Regions from separate parts of the Variovorax sp. VRV01 genome, predicted to be linked through region 1. Evidence: predicted binding sites of a transcription regulator. Region 1 holds the regulator's gene; the other holds the start of a gene.
The links. The regulator sigma-54, encoded in region 1, starts transcription at its own class of promoters, with help from an activator protein. The targets are predictions, from matches to a motif close to TGGCANGNAANCTGCTTT.
Positions count from the first base shown of each region.

Region 1 (10,433 bases):
GCGACCTGATCGAGTGGACCAGCACCGACGCCGTGCGCTTCTTCCTGCTGAGCCGCAAGCCCGACACCGAATACACCTTCGACGTCGACCTGGCCGTGGCCAAGAACAACGACAACCCGGTGTACTACGTGCAGTACGCCCATGCGCGCATCTGCTCGGTGCTGGCGGGCTGGGGCGGCGACGCGGCCGCCCTCAAGGACGTGGATCTGTCGCCGCTCGAAAGCCCGGCCGCGCAGGCGCTCATGCTGCTGCTGGCCAAGTACCCCGCCATGCTCACGGCCGCGGCCAAGGATTTCGCGCCGCACGACGTCACCTTCTACCTGCGCGAACTGGCGGCCAGCTACCACAGCTACTACGACGCGGAGCGCATCCTGGTCGACGAGGAGCCGGTCAAGCTGGCGCGGCTCGCGCTCGTCGCGGCCACCGCGCAGGTGCTGCACAATGGCCTCGCGATTCTCGGCGTCAGTGCGCCGAGCAAGATGTGAACCTCACCATGAAGAAGACAACCAGACAACGCGGCAACATCGTCATCGGGCTCATCGTCGGCCTGGTGCTGGGGTTGGGTGTCGCGCTGGGCATCGCGGTCTACGTGACCAAGGTGCCGATCCCGTTCGTGACCAAGACCCAGCGCGGCGGCGCCGAGCAGGACGAAGCCGAAGCCCGCAAGAACCGCGACTGGGACCCCAACGCGCCGCTGGCAGGCAAGGCCGGCGCGCCCAAGCCACCGCCGGCCGCGGCCGGTCCGGTGGCGCCACCGGCCGGCGGCGACACCGCCGCCGTGGCGCCGGGTGCGGCGCCGCCGCCCGCCCCGCCGGTGCCGGTGGTGGTGGCTCCGAAGCCCGCGCGCCCGGCCCCGGTGCCGGCCGAGGCCAATTCCCTGCCGCCATCGAACGATCCGCTCGGCGACCTGGCCCGCGCGCGCGCCGGCGGCAACAGCGGCAGCACTGCCACGGCTTCCGCCGCGCCCGGCGGCAACAGCGCGGCGGCGGGTGCCGATCCGTTCATGTACTTCGTGCAGGCGGGCGCCTTCCGCACCACCGACGATGCCGAGGCCCAGCGCGCCAAGCTGTCGCTGATGGGCGTGGAGGCCCGGGTCACGGAGCGCGAGCAGGCAGGCCGCACCGTCTACCGGGTGCGCGCGGGCCCGTTCAACAAGAAGGACGAGGCCGATCGCCTGAAGGAGCGGCTCGACAGCGGCGGCCTCGAATCGGCGCTCGTGCGCGTGCAGCGTTGAGCTTGCCGGCAGCCGTCACGGATATTCTTTAAGCTTCGCCGCGCGGCATGGGCCGCCGCCAGGATCGTCCTGGGCATGCCGCTTGCGGGAACTCCGCGCGGCGCGCCGGCTCAGTCTGCCGTACCCCACAGGAGAACTCTTTCAATGAAACGTCGTGACTTTTCGCTGGCCGCCACCTCGCTGGGCCTGCTTTCGCTGGCTGGCAACACCGCGCACGCCCAGGCGCGTGCGCCCAAGGCCGGCACCGAGTACCTGGTGCTCGACAAGCGCGTGCCGGTCGACGCGCCGGCGGGCAAGGTCGAGGTGATCGAGTTCTTCTCGTACAACTGCCCGCACTGCAACGACTTCGAGCCGCAGCTGGAAGCCTGGCTCAAGACGGCCCCCAAGGAAGTGGCGTTCCGCCGCGTGCCCGTGCCTTTCGTGGGCAACGACGTCGAAGCCAAGCAGCGCCTGTACTACGCGCTCGAAGCCATGGGCAAGGTCGATGAATTCCAGCCGAAGGTCTTCGACGCCATCCACAAGCAGCGCCAGAACGTGAACGGCGACGCCAACATCATTGCCTGGGCGGGAGCCAACGGCCTGGACGGCGCCAAGTTCAAGGAAGTCTTCACCTCCTTCGGCGTGGCCAGCAAGGCCAAGCGCGCCGCGCAGCTGACCGACGCCTACAAGGTGGCTGGCGTGCCGGCGCTGGCCGTGAACGGGCGCTGGTACGTGGACGGCGAGCTGGCCGGCAACATGACCAAGGCGCTGCAGGTCACCAACTACCTGATCGGCGAAGCCAAGAAAGGCTGACCCCGGACTGCGCAGCACTTCGTGTCCGCTGCGCCCACACCCCCTTGCAGGGGGCGGCACCTGCGGCCCGGCAAAGCCGGTTCCGCGGTGTCTCCCGGATGGGATGTCAAGCCCGCATTTGGCGGGCTTTTTCATTTGCGGTTGAAGGCTTGGCGCCATCCGCCGCATACAATGCAGAGCAAGTTTCGTGCCTCTATGACATTGCACTCCTACTCCCACACCACCCCTCTTCTTCGCAGCACCGGCCGCCTGGCCCGTCTCGCTCGCGCGGCTATCGGTGCGCTGCTGCTGGCCGGCCTGGCGTCGGCCGCGCTGGCCGAGACTGCCGACCGCAGCAAGCCGATGAACATCGAATCCGATGCGATGCGCTACGACGACCTCAAGCAGACGAGCGTGTTCACGGGCAACGTGCTGGTCACCAAGGGCACGATCATCATCCGCGGCGCGCGCATCGACGTACGCCAGGATGCCGAGGGCTACCAGTACGGCGTGGTCACGGCGGCGCCCGGCAAGCGGGCCTACTACAAGCAGAAGCGCAATGCGCCCGACGAGTGGATCGAGGGCGAATCCGAGGTCATCGAGTACGACAGCCGCGCCGACAACGTCAAGTTCATCCGCAATGCCGTCATGCGCCGGCTGATCGGGGCCACGCCGAACGACGAGAGCCAGGGTGCGCTGATCGTCTACGACCAGAGCAACGACACCTACACCGTCAATGGTTCCACCGTGCCGCCGAACACCGCGGTGAACGCGCCGGCGGGCGGACGGGTGAAGACCATCCTGACGCCCAAGAGCGCCACCGCGCCGGCGCCCGGCGCCTCGGCCCCGGCCGGGGGACGGGCCGCACCGGCCGCGCCCCAGCCGGCGCCCGGCGCCGGCCTGCGCTCGACCACCACGCTGGGCGGCGAAGGGGAAGGGCGCAAGTGATCGAAACCGCTGGAACCCAGAACGCCGACGGCACGCCGGGCAGCCGCCTGGTGGTGCGCGGACTGCAGAAAAGCTACGGCAGCCGCAAGGTCGTGCGGGACGTCTCGCTCGACGTGCAAAAGGGCGAGGTTGTCGGGCTGCTCGGCCCCAACGGTGCGGGCAAGACCACGTCGTTCTACATGATCGTGGGCCTGGTGCGGGCCGACGCGGGCGACATCACCATCGACGGCGAGCCCATCGCCCACATGCCGATCCACCGGCGCGCCCGCATGGGCCTGAGCTACCTGCCGCAGGAAGCCTCCATCTTCCGCAAGCTCACGGTCGAGGAAAACGTGCGCGCCGTGCTCGAACTCCAGCGCGAACCCGACGCCAGCGGCAAGCCCGCGCCTTTGACGAAGCAGCGCATCGAGGAGCGGCTCTCGGGGCTGCTGGCCGACCTGCGGGTGGACCATCTTCGCGATTCGCCCGCGCTCGCGCTCTCGGGCGGCGAGCGGCGCCGGGTCGAGATCGCCCGCGCGCTGGCCACGCAGCCGCGCTTCATCCTGCTGGACGAGCCCTTCGCCGGCATCGACCCGATCGCGGTGATCGAGATCCAGCGGATCATCAGCTTCCTGAAGGAGCGCGGCATCGGCGTGCTCATCACCGACCACAACGTGCGTGAGACGCTGGGCATCTGCGATCACGCGTTCATCATCAGCGACGGGCATGTGCTGGCACAAGGCACACCCTCGGAGATCGTCGACAACGCCGAAGTACGCAGGGTGTACCTCGGCGAGCACTTCCGGATGTAAGGGAGGAGTCGGTCTCCATGAAGCAAGGGCTGTCCCTTCGCGTTTCGCAGCACCTGGCGCTCACGCCCCAGCTGCAGCAGTCGATCCGGCTGCTGCAGCTGTCCACGCTCGAACTGAGCCAGGAGGTGGAGCAGATGCTGGACGAGAACCCGTTCCTCGAACGCACCGCGGAAGAAGCGGCGCGCGAGGAGTTCGGGCTCGACGCCATCGACACGCCGGTGCCGCGCGACGAAGCCGGTGAAGCCGCCGAGGGCGAATTCGCCTCGGCCCCGGCCAGCAGCGCAACCACCACTTCGAGCGAAACCTCCTCGGCAGCCGAGGCCGACGTACCCGCCGCCGACGCCACCGAGCGCGAGCCCGACTGGGAAGGCGACGGCACCGTCGACATGGCGCCCGACGACAGCGAATGGGGCAGCGACGCCCCCGCGCGCCAGAACAACCTGGGCGACGACGAACGCGCCGACGCCACCGAGCTCGCGCGCAGCCAGGAGTCGCTGCAGTCCTTCCTGCACCGGCAGGCGCTGAGCCTGCGGCTCAACGAGAACGACAGCGCCGCGCTGCGCTTCCTGATCGAATCGCTCAACGACGACGGCTACCTCGAAGACTCCCTGCCGGCGCTGGCCTCGGGCCTCGCGGGCGACGACAACGACCAGTTCGACGAATTGGTGCACCACTTCCAGGTGGCGCTCGGCCTGCTGCAAAGCCTGGAGCCGGCCGGCGTCGGCGCGCGCGACCTGGGCGAATGCCTGTGCATCCAGCTGCGCGCGCTGGCCAGCGAAAGCGAGACCGAAGAGCAGGCCCTGGTGCGCAAGACCGCCATCGCGATCTGCAAGCAGCCGATGGAGCTGCTCGCGCGGCGCGATTTCAAGCGCCTGGCCACGCTCACGCGCACCAACGAAGAGGTGGTGCGCTCGGCGCTGCAGATCATCTCGCGTCTGGAGCCCAAGCCGGGCCGCCGCTTCGTCGACGTCGAGCGCAACATCGTGATTCCCGACGTGATCGTCACCAAGATCGGCCGCGGCACCAATGCCAAGTTCCGCGTCATGCTCAACCCCGAGGTGATGCCGCGGCTGCGCGTGCACGACATCTATGCCGGCGCGCTCAAGTCGCACAAGGGCGAGGGCAGCCAGGCGCTGTCGCAGCGGCTGCAGGAGGCGCGCTGGTTCATCAAGAACATCCAGCAGCGCTTCGACACCATCCTGCGCGTGAGCAACGCCATCGTCGAGCGGCAGAAGAGCTTCTTCGTGCACGGCGAGCTCGCAATGCGGCCCTTGGTGCTGCGCGAGATCGCCGACGAACTCGGCCTGCACGAATCGACCATCTCGCGCGTGACCACGGCCAAGTACATGGCCACGCCTTTCGGCACGGTCGAGCTCAAGTACTTCTTCGGCTCGGCGCTCGGCACCGAGACCGGCGGCAATGCGTCGAGCACCGCGGTGCGCGCGCTGATCAAGCAGTTCGTGAGCTCCGAGAGCATCAAGAAACCGCTGTCCGACAGCCAGATCTCCGAAATGCTCAAGGAGCAGGGCATCGAGTGCGCACGCCGCACCGTGGCCAAGTATCGCGAGGCCTTGCGCATCGCGCCCGCCAACCTTCGCAAGGCCCTGTAGAAAGCCGCCGATGGCCCGCCGCCTGCTGTCGCGCTGTGGGCTCGCGGTCTTTGCCATGCTGGCGGCGCTGCTCGTCGCCGGCTGCGCCACCCTGCCCGACGAGGCACCGCGCCCGCCCACCAAGGCCATGGCCGCGTCGGCCGACACCGCGCTCGGCAAGATCGCGCTGGCCTCGCAGCCCGACCCGGACCTGAGCGGCTTTCGCCTGATGCCGGGCGGCGACTTCGCCTTCGACACCCGCATCCAGCTCGCGCGGCGCGCCCAGCGCACGCTCGACGTGCAGTACTACCAGATCGAGAACGACGAGACCGGCCGCTACCTGCTGCGCACGCTGCGCGATGCGGCCCGGCGCGGCGTGCGCGTGCGGCTCCTGATGGACGATCTCTACACCTCGGGCGAGGACGAACTGCTGCTCGGCCTGGCCGCCACGCCGAATGTCGAGCTGCGCCTGTTCAACCCGTTTCCGGCCGGGCGCGGGAGCCTGCTCAGGCGCTTCACCGCTTCGCTGTTCGACTTCAGCCGCGTCAACCGGCGCATGCACAACAAGCTCTTCATCGCCGACGGCGCGATGGCGGTGGCGGGCGGGCGCAACATCGGCAACCAGTATTTCAGGCGCACGGCGGGCGAGAATTTCCTCGATCTCGACACCTTCGTGGCTGGTGCGCTGGTCCCGCGGCTGGGCGCGCTGTTCGACCAGTACTGGAACAGCGTCTATGTGCGGCCGGTCCAGTCGGTGGTGGCCAGCGAACTTCCGCAGGGCGAGCTGCAGAAGCGCTTCGAGACCGCCACCGGCCCCGACACCACGCCGCCGCCGCCCAGGCCCGCGCCCAACGACCTGCTCGGCTACAGCCCGATCGCCGAAGACCTGGCTGCCGGCAAACTCGACCTGATCTGGACCCTTGCCGAGGCCTACGCCGATTCGCCCGAGCGCGTGATCGGCAAGACCGCCTCGTACGGCGGCGTGCCGCTGCTCGATGTCGACAGCGTGCGCTACAACGTGGTCGAGCAGATGCGCCGCGCGCGCTCCGAGGTGACCATCGTCTCGCCCTACCTGATTCCAGGCAAGGCGGGGCTCGAAGTGATGCGCGAGATCCGACGGCGCAACGTCAAGATCAGCATCGTCACCAATTCCTTTGCCGCCACCGACGAGCCGCTGGTCCACACCGCCTACCGCCGCTACCGGCCCGAGATGCTCGAGCTCGGCGCCGAGCTCTACGAACTGAGCACCACGCGCACGCGGCGCAGCGTGCGGCTCGGCCTGTTCGGTACTTCGGTGGGGCGGCTGCATGCCAAGTCGGCGGTGATCGACCGGCAGATTCTTTTTGTCGGCTCGATGAACTTCGACCCGCGCTCCGAGACGCACAACACCGAGATCGGCCTGTTCATCCGCAGCCCCGAGATGGCGCAGCAGACGCTCAAGCTCATCGAGGTGCTGAAGCAGCAGGGCGCCTACCGGCTGCGCTTTGCGAAGGACAGCGGCAATTCGCGCATCGAGTGGATCAGCGAGGAGGAAGAAGCCGGCCGGACCACCGTGCTGAACGAGGAGCCCGACTCCGATTTCTGGGGCCGCACCATGCTCGAGATGCTGGCGCCGCTGACGCCCGAGAGCCTGCTGTAGCCCGGGCGGCTCAGCCGCTGCGCACGCCCGACAGCAGCTTGAGGCCCAGCAGCACCATCACGCCGCCGGCCGCGCGGTCGATCCAGGCCTTGTAGCGCAGGTAGGCCGAGCGCGGCGCCGCCGACGAGAGCGCCAGCGCGACGACCGCGTACCAGCCGGTCTCGATGCAGAAGATCACCGCCGGCACCGCGAGCGCCAGTGCCAGCGGCACCTCGCGCGGCAGGAAGGCCGCGAAGATGCTGGCGTAGACCACCGCGGTCTTCGGATTGCTGATCTGCGTGCCCATGCCCAGGAGAAACGCGCGCCGCGCATTGCTGCCCGAGCCCGCGGCCGCGCGTTCGTCCTGCACGGCGGACAGCGGCTCGCGCGCACCGCGCCAGATGCGGATGCCCAGATAGACGAGATAGGCGCCGCCGAGCAGCTTCACCGCCAGGTACAGCGCCGGAACCGCGAGGAACGCCGCCTGCAGCCCGACCAGCGCCGCAATCGCGAACACCACGCCGCCTGCGCCCATGCCCAGCGCCGCGGCCAGGCCATCGGCGCGCGACGACGACACGGCGGTGCGCGCCACCATGACGAAGCTCGGTCCGGGGCTCATGGCCCCGACGACCATAGCGCCCGCGATGCCCAGCAACGGAACCGTGATGCCGCTCATGGCTTTTCCCGGGACTACTGCTGCACGTTGACCGCTTCGACCTGCACCAGCAGCTTCACCTTGTTCTCGAAGCCGAAGTTCAGGCCCCAGGTGATGCCCCAGTCGCTGCGCTGCACGGTCGTCTCGAAGTCGCCGCCGCAGACCTGGCGGTTGATGAGCGGATTCAGGTAGCAGTTGAAGCGCACGGCCCTGAGCGTGACCGGCCTGGTCTGCCCCATCAGCGTGAGCGTGCCCGGCACGTCGACCACCTTGTCGCCATTGAACTCGATGCGGTCCGCCACGAAGCGGCCGGTCGGGAATTCGGCCACGTTGAAGAAATCCTTGCTCTGCACGTGGCGGTTGAGCAGGTCGACGCCGGTGTTGATGGAGCCGATGTCCATCGTGATGTCGACCTTGCCGCTGCTGCCGGTGCCGTCGATCTGCACCGAGCCGTCCTTGGTGCTGAAGCGGCCGCGGTTGGTGGTGGTGCCGTAATGCCCCATCTCGTACATCACGAAGGTGTGCGTGGGGTCGATCACGTAGCTGGCGTTCTTCACCGGGCCGCCCGCGGGCTTGGCGGCCACGGCCGGCGCGGTGTAGTCCTGTGCCAGGGCAGGGGTGGCAAGGGCCGCCGCGGCAGACAGCGCGGCAGCGAGGAGGAGCTTCTTCATGGCAATGGGCGTGCGTGGCGTGGGAACGAAACAGGAAAAATTCAAAGCGGACCGAAGCCCGCGAGCGTGAACTTGAAGCGAACCAGCACCTCGTTGGCGACCACCGAGGTGTCGGTCCACTCGCCGTCGCCCACCTTGTAGTCGAGCCGCTGGATCGTAAAGCTTCCGCTGGCCACCGCGTGGCCGTTGGCCGGCGCAATGCTCACCGGCACCGTGACCTGGCGCGAGATGTTCTTGATGGTGAGCTTGCCCGCCATCTCGAAGCGGCCGTCGCCCAGCGCCTTGATCGCGCTCGACTGGAAGCTGGCCTGCGGAAAATGCGCCGTGTCGAACCACGGCGCCTTGGGCAGTTCGGCATCGCTCATGGGCACGCCGAGCGATGCGCTGCCGGTGTCGATCTGCAATGCGACGCTGCCGCCTTCGGGCTTGCGCGGATCGAAAGCCACCTGGGCATCGAACTTCTTGAACGTGCCCTCCACGGGCACCCCCATCTGCTTGCTCACGAAGGCGATCTGGCTCTTGTCCGGCACCAGCCGGGTGGCCGCGGCCGGCTCGGCGAGCGCGGGCGCAAGAGTGGCCAACGCCAGGGCTGCGAGCAAGGGGCGGGCGGTGCGCTTCATCTGGCGGATTCCTTGCGTGGCGCGGGCCACATGCGTTTCAAGATGCCGTCGCGGTCGATCCAGTGGTGCTTGAGCACCGCCGCCACATGCAGCAGCGCCGCCGCGGCGAGGGTGAAGGCGCTGCCCTTGTGCAGCGGCTTGAGCACGACCTCGGCCCATTCCTTGTCGACCGGCACGAAGTCGGGCAGCGGCAGCAGGCCGAACCACACGACCGGAAAGCCGAGCGCCGAACTGTAGGCCCAGCCGAACAGCGGAACCGCCAGGAACAGCAGGTACATCAGCGCGTGGCTCGCGCGGTAGCCGCTGCGCTGCCAGCGCGGCATGGCCGCCGCCGCAGCGGCCGGCAGCGGCGGCGGCGGATGGCGCAGCCGCCACAGCAGGCGCACGGCCGACAGCAGCAGGATCGTCACGCCGGCCCATTTGTGCCAGTTGTAGAGCTTGATGCGCGCCGGCGACAGCGGCAGGCCGGTCATGTAGAGGCCGACGCCGAGCGAGCCGACGATCATGGCCGCCAGCAGCCAGTGCAGCGCGATCGCGACCGGGCCGTAGCGCAGTTCGCGCAGGCGTGGATCGGCGGGTGCATCGGCCATGGCGGCGGGGTGGGAAGGTGTGTCGATGGACATCGGAAGCAGGACCGGCGGCCTGTGCGCGGAGCATATATCGGAAGCGGCGGAGGCGCCGCGGCCCGATCGGCCGGAGCGACCATGGACGCAGTGGTGGAATTGCTCGTCCGGTCCCCTGTGTGGAGAAGCGGCCCGGCGCGGCGACAATGGCGTTCCCCTGCGGCCGAATGATGGCGAACCTCCTGTGAACGATCTCTCTCTCTTTTTGCCCTGCGCCGCCGGCGTCGAGGAATTCCTCGCGCAGGAAGTCCATGCGCTCACCGGCCGCGTCGGCCAGGACCTGCTCACGCTGCGCGGCGGCGTGCGGGTGCGCGCCGAATGGCGCGACGCGCTCAAGCTCAACCTGCACAGCCGGCTCGCGCAGCGCGTGCTGGTCGAACTGGCGCACGCGCCCTACCGCAGCGAGAACGACCTCTACGCCATCGCGAGCGGCGTGGCCTGGGAGATCTGGTTCACGCCCAGGCAGACCTTCAAGATCGAGACCACGGCGCAGCACAGCCCGCTGCAGAGCCTGAACTTCGCCACCCTGCGCATCAAGGACGCCATTGCCGACCGCTTCCGCGCCAAGGCCGGCGGCGTGCGCCCGAGCATCGAGACCCAGTGGCCCGACTGCCGCGTGTTCGCCCACCTGACCACCGAACACTGCACGCTCTACATCGACACCTCCGGCGAGCCGCTCTTCAAGCGCGGCTGGCGCCAGGACAAGGGCGATGCGCCGCTGAAGGAAACCCTGGCCGCCGCCATGCTGGCCGCCAGCGGCTGGTGGAACCCTGAAACCGGCGCCGTGGCCGCCGAGCCGCTGTACGACCCCTGCTGCGGCAGCGGCACCATCGCCATCGAGGCGGCGCAGATCGCGCGCGGCATTGCGGCCGGGTCGCTCAGGCGTTTCGGCTTCGAGAAGCTGCTGCCGTTC
Region 1 covers NZ_JACVBS010000005.1:274,509-284,941, forward strand. The annotation lists gene argS (arginine--tRNA ligase) at 1-485, shown strand, start outside; gene IB278_RS11600 (SPOR domain-containing protein) at 494-1,234, shown strand; gene IB278_RS11605 (thiol:disulfide interchange protein DsbA/DsbL) at 1,379-2,026, shown strand; gene lptA (lipopolysaccharide transport periplasmic protein LptA) at 2,222-2,953, shown strand; gene lptB (LPS export ABC transporter ATP-binding protein) at 2,950-3,744, shown strand; gene IB278_RS11620 (RNA polymerase factor sigma-54) at 3,762-5,354, shown strand; gene IB278_RS11625 (phospholipase D family protein) at 5,365-6,972, shown strand; gene IB278_RS11630 (LysE family translocator) at 6,983-7,627, opposite strand; gene IB278_RS11635 (YceI family protein) at 7,642-8,277, opposite strand; gene IB278_RS11640 (YceI family protein) at 8,319-8,897, opposite strand; gene IB278_RS11645 (cytochrome b) at 8,894-9,520, opposite strand; gene IB278_RS11650 (THUMP domain-containing class I SAM-dependent RNA methyltransferase) at 9,705-10,433, shown strand, end outside.

Region 2 (10,433 bases), on a different contig from region 1:
GGTGATCACCAACTGGGGCGAACTGATGGGCGGCGACGAGGTGCTCGACGACTGCTCCGCCCCTGTGCATCCGCACCACCCCGAGATGGGCAAGCGCGAGTTCAAGCTCGGCCGCGAGGTCTGGATCGAAAGCACCGACTACGAGGACGTGCAGCCCAAAGGGTTCTTCCGCCTCTTCCCCGGCAACAAGGTGCGGCTGAAGTACGGCCACGTCATCGAATGCACCGGCGCCACGCGCGATGCCAACGGCAAGCTCGTCGAAGTGCAGGCCACGCTGGTGCCCGACACCAAGAGCGGCACGCCCGGCGCGGACGCCATCAAGGTGAAGGGCAACATCACCTGGGTGGCCGCGGCCGATGCGGTCGAGGCCGAGGTGCGGCTCTACGAGCGCCTGTTCGCGGCGGCCAATCCCGGCAGCGGCGATCTGCTCGACGAACTCAACAAGGCGAGCCTGGAGGTTTGCTCCGCGTACGTCGAACCGTCGCTGGCCAAGGCGCAGGACGGTGTGGCGTTCCAGTTCGAGCGGCACGGGTACTTCGTGCTCGATGCGAAGGCAAGTGCCGATGGCAAGCGCGTGTTCAATCGCGCTGCGGGCATGCGGGACAGCTGGGGCAAGTAGCCGCCCTCTGTCTGCACAAAGCCGGCGGCCGCGATGGCGCCGGCTTTTTTGTCATTCATTCGTGCCGTTTGTAGACCACGCCCAGCACCGCGCTGTTTTCATCCGTCGTGCACAGCGCCGGCCGCCCCTGCGCGCCGATCTTCAGGTTGACCGTGTAGACGCCGTCGCGCGGCGTCGTGCCTTTGTCCGCAATGACGCTCGACGCCGGCACGCGAAATTCGCGCGCGGCCGCGGCCACGCAGTTCCTGATGCTCGCCTCGGGCGCGCCGCCTACACGGATCGCGGTGCTGTTGCACCCGGCGGCCACGGCGGCCGCGCTTACCATCAAGACCCATCGGCCCAGTGCTCGGATGTTCATTTCCGGTCCCCTTGTGTTCGCTGCGCCCTTGTTTGTTCGCTTCGCAAGCCTTGAGTTCAACGCCATGCATCCCTCGCTTCCCGATTCCCGCTCGACCGGCCTCGACCGCCGCTGCGCCCTGCTCGGCACCTTCGGCCTCATGGCATTGGCCTCGACGCACGCCGGTGCGGCTCCCTCGCCCCGAAAGAAGCCGCCGGAGGTCTGGCCGCATGCATCCCAGGTACCGGGCGGCGTGGCCCGCCTGTCGCTCGGTCCGGCGGCCCGGCGCCCGAAGGCCTTCTCCGGCGACGTGCCGTTGCTGGTGGTGGGTGATGCCATCGAGTGGACCGCACTGGTGGGCATTCCGCTCGCGGCCGTTCCGGGCGAGGCGAGCATCGCCGTACGGTACGAGGGCGGCAATGAAAAGCAGATCGCCTACACGGTGAGCCCCAAGCAATACCGCGAGCAGCGCCTGACGGTGCCGCCGCGCACCGTCGACCTGTCGCCCGAGGACGAGGCACGCTACGAACGCGAACGCGCGCACCTGGCCGCCGTGATGGCCACCTTCACCGATCTGCGGCCCGATGCCTCGCTGCAGATGCGCGTCCCCGTGCCGGGCCGCCGTTCCAGTTCGTTCGGCCTGCGCCGCGTGTTCAACGGCCAGTCGCGCAATCCGCACAGCGGCATGGACATCGCGGCCGGCACCGGCACGCCCGTGCTGGCGCCGCTGCCGGGACGCGTGATCGACACCGGCGACTATTTCTTCAACGGCGGCACGGTATGGCTCGACCATGGCGGTGGCCTGCTGACCATGTATTGCCACCTGAGCCGCATCGACACAAAGGTGGGCGATGTGCTGAAGACCGGCGAGCAGCTGGCGGCCGTGGGCGCCACCGGGCGCGTGACGGGGCCGCATCTGCACTGGTCCGTGATGCTGAACCGGGCGATGGTGGATCCGGCGCTGTTTATCGCCGCCTAGACACGGACTGGCCCGCCCGGGTCTGCCAAACGGCTCGCTTCAGATCGGCTTCGTCAGGTACACCGCCTCGCGCCCCACGATCACCCGCTGCGCGGGCATGAAGATCGTGCACTCGTCGCAGGGCGCGCGGATCTCGTCCGGGCCGTTGGTGGCGATCAGCTCGCCCTTGGCAAAGGTCTCGAAGCCGATCAGCGGGCGCACGAACGCGAAGTCTTCCGACTTGATGACGTGGGTCTGCAGCAGTTCGAAGCGGCGCTGCGGGCCGGGTGCCGGCACGGCGGGGTCCTTGTCGATGAGGCCGAAGTGCGCCAAAAAGTCGAGCGAGATGGCGGTGGCCAGTTCGGACGCCGAGCGCAGGAAGTGCTGGCCGCATTCGGCGACCAGCGCCACGCCCTTGCCATCGGGCAGGCCGTGGCGGCCATGCTGGATCAGCGGGGTGCCGGAGCCCAGGCCGTCGGGCATGACCAGGTGCACCGACGGACGGCCGATGGCCAGCGCCGCTTCGGCATTGCGATCGAACGCGGGATACACCCAGAACGGAATCACCGGCTGGCTGGTGGAGTGGATGTCCAGGATGTGGTCGGCCGCGCTCACCACCGGGCGCAGCGCGCGGGCGCGGCGCAGCTCCGGGCTGTCCTCGGTGCCGTCGAGCCATTCGGGCGACCAGATGCGGTTGAGGTTGTGCACCAGCTGGCGGCTGTCGAAAGGCAGCGCCTGGTCGAAGGATTCGTACGCCTCCACGTTGGCAAAGCTCACGGTGAGCGTGCCGATCTTCGGGCGCACCTGGGTGTCGAGCAGGTGCGTGGCGGCGGTCATGCCGCAGATTTCATTGCCGTGCGTGAGCGCGTTGATCAGCACGTGCGGGCCCGGCTTGCCGGACTCGAAGCGGTGCACGTAGTCGATGCCGACGTTGCCCTTGCGGTAGGCGGAGAGGTCGCGCGGGAGGACTTCGAGGGCGGGGGGAGATTGGGTCATGTTGGCGTGGGGTGTGGAACGGAGCGGTCGGGCGAGTTTGCTACAGCGCGCACATTCGTGCTGCTGGCGCGACAACACCTGCCCGCGCCGTTCAACCTTCAGCCGGCTGGCTGTCTATCGCAGCTGCTGGTAATCCACAGGCACCCAGACATAGCCCTTGCCCTCGGCCCGCACATGGCCCAGCCCCGGGAACGGCAGGTGCGCGCTGCCGACCAGGTAGCGCCCCTTGGCCGCATCGGCATAGGCCTTCTTGCGCTCCGCCGCCGCCGGCTTCGAGTCGACGTCGAACGAGATGGTGATCTGCGGCTGCGCGAACTGCACGGCGGCCACGTGCATCAGGTCGCCCCACAGCACCAGCTTCTGGCCCTTGGACTCGACCACGTAGATGTTGTGGCCCGGCGTGTGGCCGTGGGCAGGCACGGCCTTGATGCCGGGCACCAGGTCGGTGCTGCCCTTCATGCCCTTGAACTTGCCGGCCTCCACATACGGGTTCAGCGAGGCCATCGCACCCTGGAAGAAGCCCTTCATCTCGGCGGAGGCCTTCTCCAGGTTGCCCTTGTCCAGCCAGAAGTCGGCGTCTTCCTGGCCGGCGTGGATGGTGGCGTTGGGGAACACCAGCTTGCCGTCCTGCACGAGGCCGCCGACATGGTCGCCGTGCATGTGGGTGATGAGCACGTCGTCGACCTGCTCGGGCTGGTAGCCCGCAGCCTTGAGGTTGGCCTGCAGGCTGCCGAGCGTGGGGCCGAACAGGCCGCCGGCACCGGTGTCGACCAGCACCAGCTTGCTGCCGGTATTGATGAGATAGCCGTTCACCGAGGTGGGCACAGTGTCTTTCTCGAAGCCGCGATCGAGCAGCTTGCCGACCTGTGCCTGCGTGGTGTTGGTGAGCAGCTTCCTGGGCTCCAGGTCGATGGTGCCGTCGAACAGCGCCGTCACCTCGAAGTCGCCGAGCATCGTGCGGTAGAAGCCCGGCGCCTGGGTCTTGACCTGCGGGGCGCCGGCGTAGGCTGCAAACGAAAGCATCAGCATGCTGCCGGCCATTGCGGCAATGCCGCGGCGCAGCCAGCGGGTGGATGTTGTCATGGGTTCTTCTCCTCGGGCGGTTGCAAAGGGCGCCGAGAATAGCCCAAGCCGATCTACCGCGCAGCACTCACCAATTGACCTCCCGCTCCGGCGTCGCCGAGATGTGGTGGATCGACAGGTCGGCGCCGTCGTATTCCTCTTCCTGCGTGAGGCGCAGCCCCAGCGTGGCCTTGAGCGCGCCGTAGACCGCCGCGCCCGCCAGCGCCGCCCATGCCACACCCATCAAGGTGCCGATGAGCTGCGCCCACACGCTCACGCCGCCGATGCCGCCCAGCGCCTGGGTGCCGAAGATGCCCGCCGCGATGCCGCCCCAGGTGCCGCACAGGCCGTGCAGCGGCCAGACGCCGAGCACGTCGTCGATCTTCCACTTGTTCTGCGTGAGCGTGAACATCACCACGAAGATGGCGCCGGCCACGCCACCCACCACCAGCGCGCCCAGCGGATGCATCAGGTCGGAACCCGCGCACACGGCCACCAGCCCGGCGAGCGGGCCGTTGTAGACGAAGCCGGGGTCGTTCTTGCCCAGCGCCAGCGCCACCAGCGTGCCGCCGACCATTGCCATCAGCGAATTGACAGCCACCAGGCCGGAGATCTTGTCGATGCTCTGCGCGCTCATCACGTTGAAGCCGAACCAGCCCACGCACAGCACCCAGGCGCCCAGCGCCAGAAAGGGAATGTTCGAGGGTGGATGCGCGCTCAGCGAGCCGTCGCCGCGGTAGCGGTTGCGGCGCGCGCCCAGCAGCAGCACGGCCGGCAGCGCGAGCCAGCCGCCCACCGCATGCACCACCACCGAACCGGCAAAGTCATGGAACTCGCTGCCCGTGGCCGAGGCGATCCAGGCCTGGATGCCGAAGGCCTTGTTCCAGGCAATGCCCTCGTACAGCGGATAGACAAAACCGACAATGACCGCCGTAGCGATCAATTGCGGCCAGAACTTGGCGCGTTCGGCGATGCCGCCCGAAATGATCGCCGGAATCGCCGCCGCAAAGGTGAGCAGGAAGAAGAACTTCACGAGCTCGTAGCCGCTCCTGGCCGCAAGCTCGGTGGCCCCCACGAAGAAGTGGGTGCCATAGGCCACGCCATAGCCCACGAGAAAGTACACGATGGTCGAGACCGAGAAGTCGACCAGGATCTTGACCAGCGCATTGACCTGGTTCTTCTTGCGCACGGTGCCCAGTTCCAGGAAGGCGAAACCGGCATGCATGGCCAGCACCATGATCGCGCCGAGAAGGATGAACAGCGCGTCTGCGCCCTGTTTGAGTGCGTCCATTGGAGCTTCTTGCAGTTTTTGGTTTTGAATTGGTGCATGCACCCGAATTGCTCGGGCCAGCGCCGCAAGAAAGCAAAAATGGTGCCTAAAAGCTCATTAGTGGTGCGTCACAGGTGGAAATGGGCGTTCCCAGTGCAGCGTTCGCACCGGAACAGGACGGATCGGCCCCAGTCAGCCCGCCCCGGCGCGCAAGGCCTCGCGATAGCGCCGGCTGCACGGCACCGTGCTGCCATCGTGCATGTGCAGCCGGGCATCGCCCCCGTCGAGCGGCTCGATTTCCTTGATGCGGCCGAGATTGACCGCATGGCTTCGGTGCACGCGCACGAAATGGGCGGGGTCGAGCTGCGCCAGAAAATCGGTGAGCGTGGCGCGCAGAAGGTAGTCGTGGCCGTTGACGTGCAGGCCGACGTAGTTGCCTTCGGCCTGGAGCCAGTCGATGTCGCTCGCGGCAATGAGGAATTCGCGCCGCAGCTTGCGCACCAGGAAGCGCTCGGGGCGCGCGGGCGGCGCAGTTGCCTGATGGGCTTCGGCGGGCTCGGCGGCCGCTGCTGCCGCCGCCTCGGGCGGGTCGAGCACGCGCGCCTCGCCCTGCAGCCGCAGCATGAACACACCGTAGGCCCAGATGCCGAACACCATTGACAGGTAGGCGCGCACGTCCTTCAGGTATTCGTAACCCCAGCGGCCGGTCCAGCCGGCGAAGTCGTAGCGCTCGCCCACGGCCGCATAGACCATCGCGCGCAGCGCGAACATCGCCGCCACATGCACCACGCTGAAGACCACGCTGGCGGCCAGGTGCCACCCCAGGTAGCGCAGCAGGTGGGTGCGCGCGAGCGGCGACAGCCGGTGCTGGATGGCCACCACCGCCGGCACCAGCGCCAGCAGCACGAGATGGCTCGACACCTCCCAGGTGACGATTTCCCAGGCGGCGCGGGGCACGGCACGGTCGCGCGCGTCGATCAGCGCCACGGTGGTGTTGAACACTGCCTGCAGCGCCATGAAGACGATCCAGAAGCCCACTTCCACGCGGCGGCGGATGGGTTCGTAGCGCTCGTACAGGTTCTTCCGGGAATCTGCCATGCCCGGGATTCTCGCGATCCGCGCTTCCCATGGGCGAATTTCGTCCCCGCAGGCCACCGCTCGTCACAAAAGGGCCGGGATCCGTCCCTTGTGCAGTCGGCGCGCGGCGGGTGGACGCAACCATCGACCGATGAGCACAACCCCAGCCACCCTGCCCGACCGCCGGCACGACATCGACGCGCTGCGCGCGCTGGCCTTCCTGCTGGTCATCCTGTACCACGTGGCGATGTACTACGTGGCCGACTGGCCGTGGCATCTCAAGAGCCCGCATGCGGCCGAATGGCTGCAGTGGCCGATGCGCATGCTCAACCTCTGGCGCATGGACCTGGTGTTCCTGGTCTCGGGGGTATCGCTGGGCTTCCTGAGCCGCCACCAGGGCACCTGGGGCCTGCTGCGCAGCCGAGGCGTGCGGCTGATGCTGCCGCTGGCCTTCGGCATGGCGGTGGTCGTGCCCTACCAGGCCTATGCGCAGGGCGTGGCCAGCGGCCTGGTGGCGCCAGGCTTCGGCGCCTTCCTGCTGCGCTATCTTTCGATGGGCGATCCGTGGCCGAAAGCGGCCTTCGACGGCGCGGAGTTCGGCATCACCTGGAACCACCTCTGGTACCTGCCCTACCTGTTCAGCTACACGGCGCTCATCGCGCTGACGCTGCCGCTGTGGAAGTCGCCGGCCGGCCAATGGATGCGCCGCCGCTTCAACGGGCTGCGCGGCTGGAAGCTGCTGTTGCTGCCGGCGCTTCCGCTGCTGGCCTGGACGATGCTGCTGGCCCGGCACTTTCCGCCCACGCACAACCTGATCCGCGACTTTCACCTGCACAGCATCTACTTCACCGTGTTCCTGTACGGCTACTGGATGGGTGTGGACACGGGCGTGTGGCGCGAACTGGAGCGCCTGCGGCGGGTGTCGCTGGCACTGGCTGCGGCGGCGATCGCCACCTTCATCGCGCTGAGGCTCGGCGCCAAGGGGCCGCCTTCCGGCGTGCCGATGGACAGCCTGCGCGTGCTCTACCTGTGGCTGGCGGTCGCCACCATCCTCGGCCACGGACACCGCCACCTGAACCGACCGTGGCCGTGGCTGCGCTGGGCCAACGAGTCGGTGTACCCGTGGTACGTGCTGCACCAGACGCTGATCATCGCGGGCATTGCGCTGCTGGCTCCGCTCGCGCTGGGGCCGGTGCTGGAGCCCACGCTGCTGGTCGTGCTGACCATCGTGGGCTGCTGGCTGCTCACCGACGGGCTGATCCGCCGCTTCAACTGGCTGCGGCCGCTGTTCGGGCTCAAGCCCCGGCGCGCCGGCGGCAGGGCCGCAGTCACTTCGCCGGCGGAGGTTCTTGCACCGGAACCAGGATGGCGCTCCCCGTCGCCACGAGCTTGAGGCTGTCGCCATCGCCCTGGCCATAGAGTTCGGCGGTGGCGAACACCTGCTTGCGTCCGGCCTTCACCACCTTGCCGCGCGCAATGAAGGCACGGCCCAGCGCGGGCGACAAACAGTTCACCGAGAAGTGCGAGGCCAGCACGCGGCCAGCCACCGTGGCGGCCGCGAAGCCGCAGGCCGTGTCGAGCATGGCGCCGATGAGCCCCGCATGCAGGAAGCCGGCGTACTGGCCCATGTCTTCCTCGCGCCATTGCATGCGCAGTTCGGCTTCGCCTTCGGCCGCGCGGGTGACTTCGAAGCCGGCCCAGCGGTTGAAGGCGGCGGTCTTGTTGATAGCCTGGATGGTGTCGAGCATGGAAGGTCTCCTCTGGGCAGAAGTGCATCGGCGATGGGCACGGCCTACTTTATGAAGCGCAGCCGCCGCAGGTCGTCGCGCGTGCGACCGGCCGCGCCGCCGCGGTTGCATGGGCGACAGCAATGCCCGCGACGAAAAAATCCGCAATGACTTAACCCCGTTGGACGAGCCCGGCCGTATGAGTGGAGACAAGCCATCCATCCACTTCCGAAGGTTCTCCATGCAAGCACCCTCCACCGCCTTCCTTCTTCTCCGTGCCAGCTTCGCCGCCACCGCCTGGCTGGCGGCAAGCGCCGGCGCCCACGCGCAAGCCGCAGCCGACAACTCGCGCATCACCCAGGTCAAGGTCTACCCCGGCAGCGCCACCGTGGAGCGCGTCGCGCGCATTGCGGCCGGCAGCCGGTCGGTCACCTTCGCCTGCCTGCCCGCGGGCCTCGACGTGCAGAGCCTGCAGGTGTCGGCCGGCGCATCGGTGCGCGTGGGCGAGACCTCGGTGCTGAGCGAGGCGCGCGAACTGTCGCCCCGCTGCGCCACCAGCGCGCTCGATGGCCGCATCCGCGAACTCGAGGACCAGAAAGCCGCGCTGCAGGCCGAGAACGACGCGCTCGGCATGGTGACGGGCTACCTGAAAGGGCTCTCGGGCGGCAGCGGCGAATCGGCCCAGGGCGCCCGCACGCCGATCGATGCGCGCAACCTCGCCGCGATGGCCGAGGCGATGCGCCGCACCGGGCAGGATTCGCTGCTCAAGCAGCACCAGATCCAGCGCAGGCAGGCCGACATCGACCGGCAGCTGAACCCGCTGCTGGCCGAACGCAAGCGCTCGCAAGGCCATGGCGCGCAGGTGATGGCGGTGACCGTGACGCTGGCCGCCAGCGCCGATGCCGACGTGAAGCTGAGCTACCAGGTCGCCGGCCCCGGCTGGACGCCCACTTACCGCGCGCTGCTTGACACCGCCACGAGCAAGGTGCGCATCGAGCGCCAGGCGCTGGTGGCGCAGGCCACGGGCGAAGACTGGCGCGGCGTGAAGCTGGTGCTCTCCACCGGCCAGCCGCGCCGCGAGACCGCGGGCCGCACGCCCAGCGCGTGGCGCATCGGCATCGAGCCGCCGCCGCGTGTCCAGGGGGGCATGCCCGCGATGATGGCGGCGCCCGCGCCCGCCGCATCCGCCGACCGGCGCGCCATGGCCGAAGCCACGGAGCCTCTGTTCGACGTCAACGTGTTCGACAACAGCTTTGCCACCGAATTCGCGGTGCCCCAGAGCATCGACGTGCCCTCCAGCGGCCAGCGCGTGACGCTGGCGCTGGGCCAGCACGAAGACACGGCCAAGCTCGCGGCCCGCACCAGCCCGCGCGTGGACGCCAGCGCCTTCCTGGTGGCCGAGCTTGCGCAGCCGGCGGGCGTCTGGCCGGCCGGTGCGCTGCAGCTCTACCGCGACGGCAACTTCGTCGGCAGCGGCCGCTGGAGCGCGCCGAGCGACGCCAGGCTCACGCTGTCCTTCGGCCGCGACGAACTGGTGCGCGTGCAGGCCGAGCCCGAGAACGACAGCCAGGGCACGGGAGGCTTTGCCGGCTCGCGCGCCGAGCGCAAGGTGCAGCGCGCCTACGTGGTGGAGAACCGCCACCGCACGCCGATCGCGGTGCAGGTGCTCGAGGCGGCTCCCGTTTCGGTGGACGAACAGGTGCGCGTGGCCGCGCAGTTCTCGCCGCAGCCCGCCGAGCTGGCCTGGAACAAGCAGCCTGGACTGGCCATGTGGCGCTTCGATCTGGATGCCGGCAAGACCGCGCGCGTCGCGGCCGACTACACCATCAGCTATCCGAAGGACGCCCGCCTGCAGATGCGCTGACCTGCCGCCGAGCGTCAGTGGGCCCTGGGCGTCCGCGCCTTGCGGGTGGCACCGGCGCAGGCCGCGCACACGCCATGCAGCGTCACTTCATGGCTCTTCACCTGGAAGCCTTTGGGCACGAGGTCGGTCATGGGCCCGGGGCAGGCATGCAGCATGAAGACCTGCCCGCAGCTGCTGCAGTGAAAGTAGTGATGGTGGTGGTCGGCCTCTTCGCCGTGATGGTGCGCATCGGGCTTGCAGGCCACTTCGTAGCGCGCCGGTTCGCCCGGCAGCTCGACCTTGGCGATCTCGCCGTCGGCCAGCAGCATGGACACCTGGCGGTACACGGTGGAGAGGCTGATCTCGGGCACGATGGCACGGGCGCGCTCGAGGATTTCCGGCGCGGTCAGCACCAGGCCGGTGTCGCTGAAGGCCGAAAAGACAGCGTTGCGTTGGCGCGTGAGGCGTTGCATGGCTCGATGATAGTGGGCGGGCGGCCTGCGGCTGGTCAGTCCGGCGGTGGCCCTTCGCCCTCGGCGGACTC
Region 2 covers NZ_JACVBS010000006.1:98,227-108,659, forward strand. The annotation lists gene IB278_RS12620 (glutamine--tRNA ligase/YqeY domain fusion protein) at 1-619, shown strand, start outside; gene IB278_RS12625 (hypothetical protein) at 675-977, opposite strand; gene IB278_RS12630 (M23 family metallopeptidase) at 1,042-1,935, shown strand; gene IB278_RS12635 (succinylglutamate desuccinylase/aspartoacylase family protein) at 1,975-2,910, opposite strand; gene IB278_RS12640 (MBL fold metallo-hydrolase) at 3,025-3,993, opposite strand; gene IB278_RS12645 (ammonium transporter) at 4,061-5,263, opposite strand; gene IB278_RS12650 (LytTR family DNA-binding domain-containing protein) at 5,435-6,340, opposite strand; gene IB278_RS12655 (acyltransferase family protein) at 6,471-7,712, shown strand; gene IB278_RS12660 (PaaI family thioesterase) at 7,648-8,067, opposite strand; gene IB278_RS12665 (DUF4139 domain-containing protein) at 8,288-9,910, shown strand; gene IB278_RS12670 (Fur family transcriptional regulator) at 9,925-10,362, opposite strand; gene ylqF (ribosome biogenesis GTPase YlqF) at 10,398-10,433, opposite strand, start outside.
Region 2: IB278_RS12645 (ammonium transporter) is a predicted target of sigma-54. The motif match lies at 5,333-5,350, and genes of this name have one in related genera.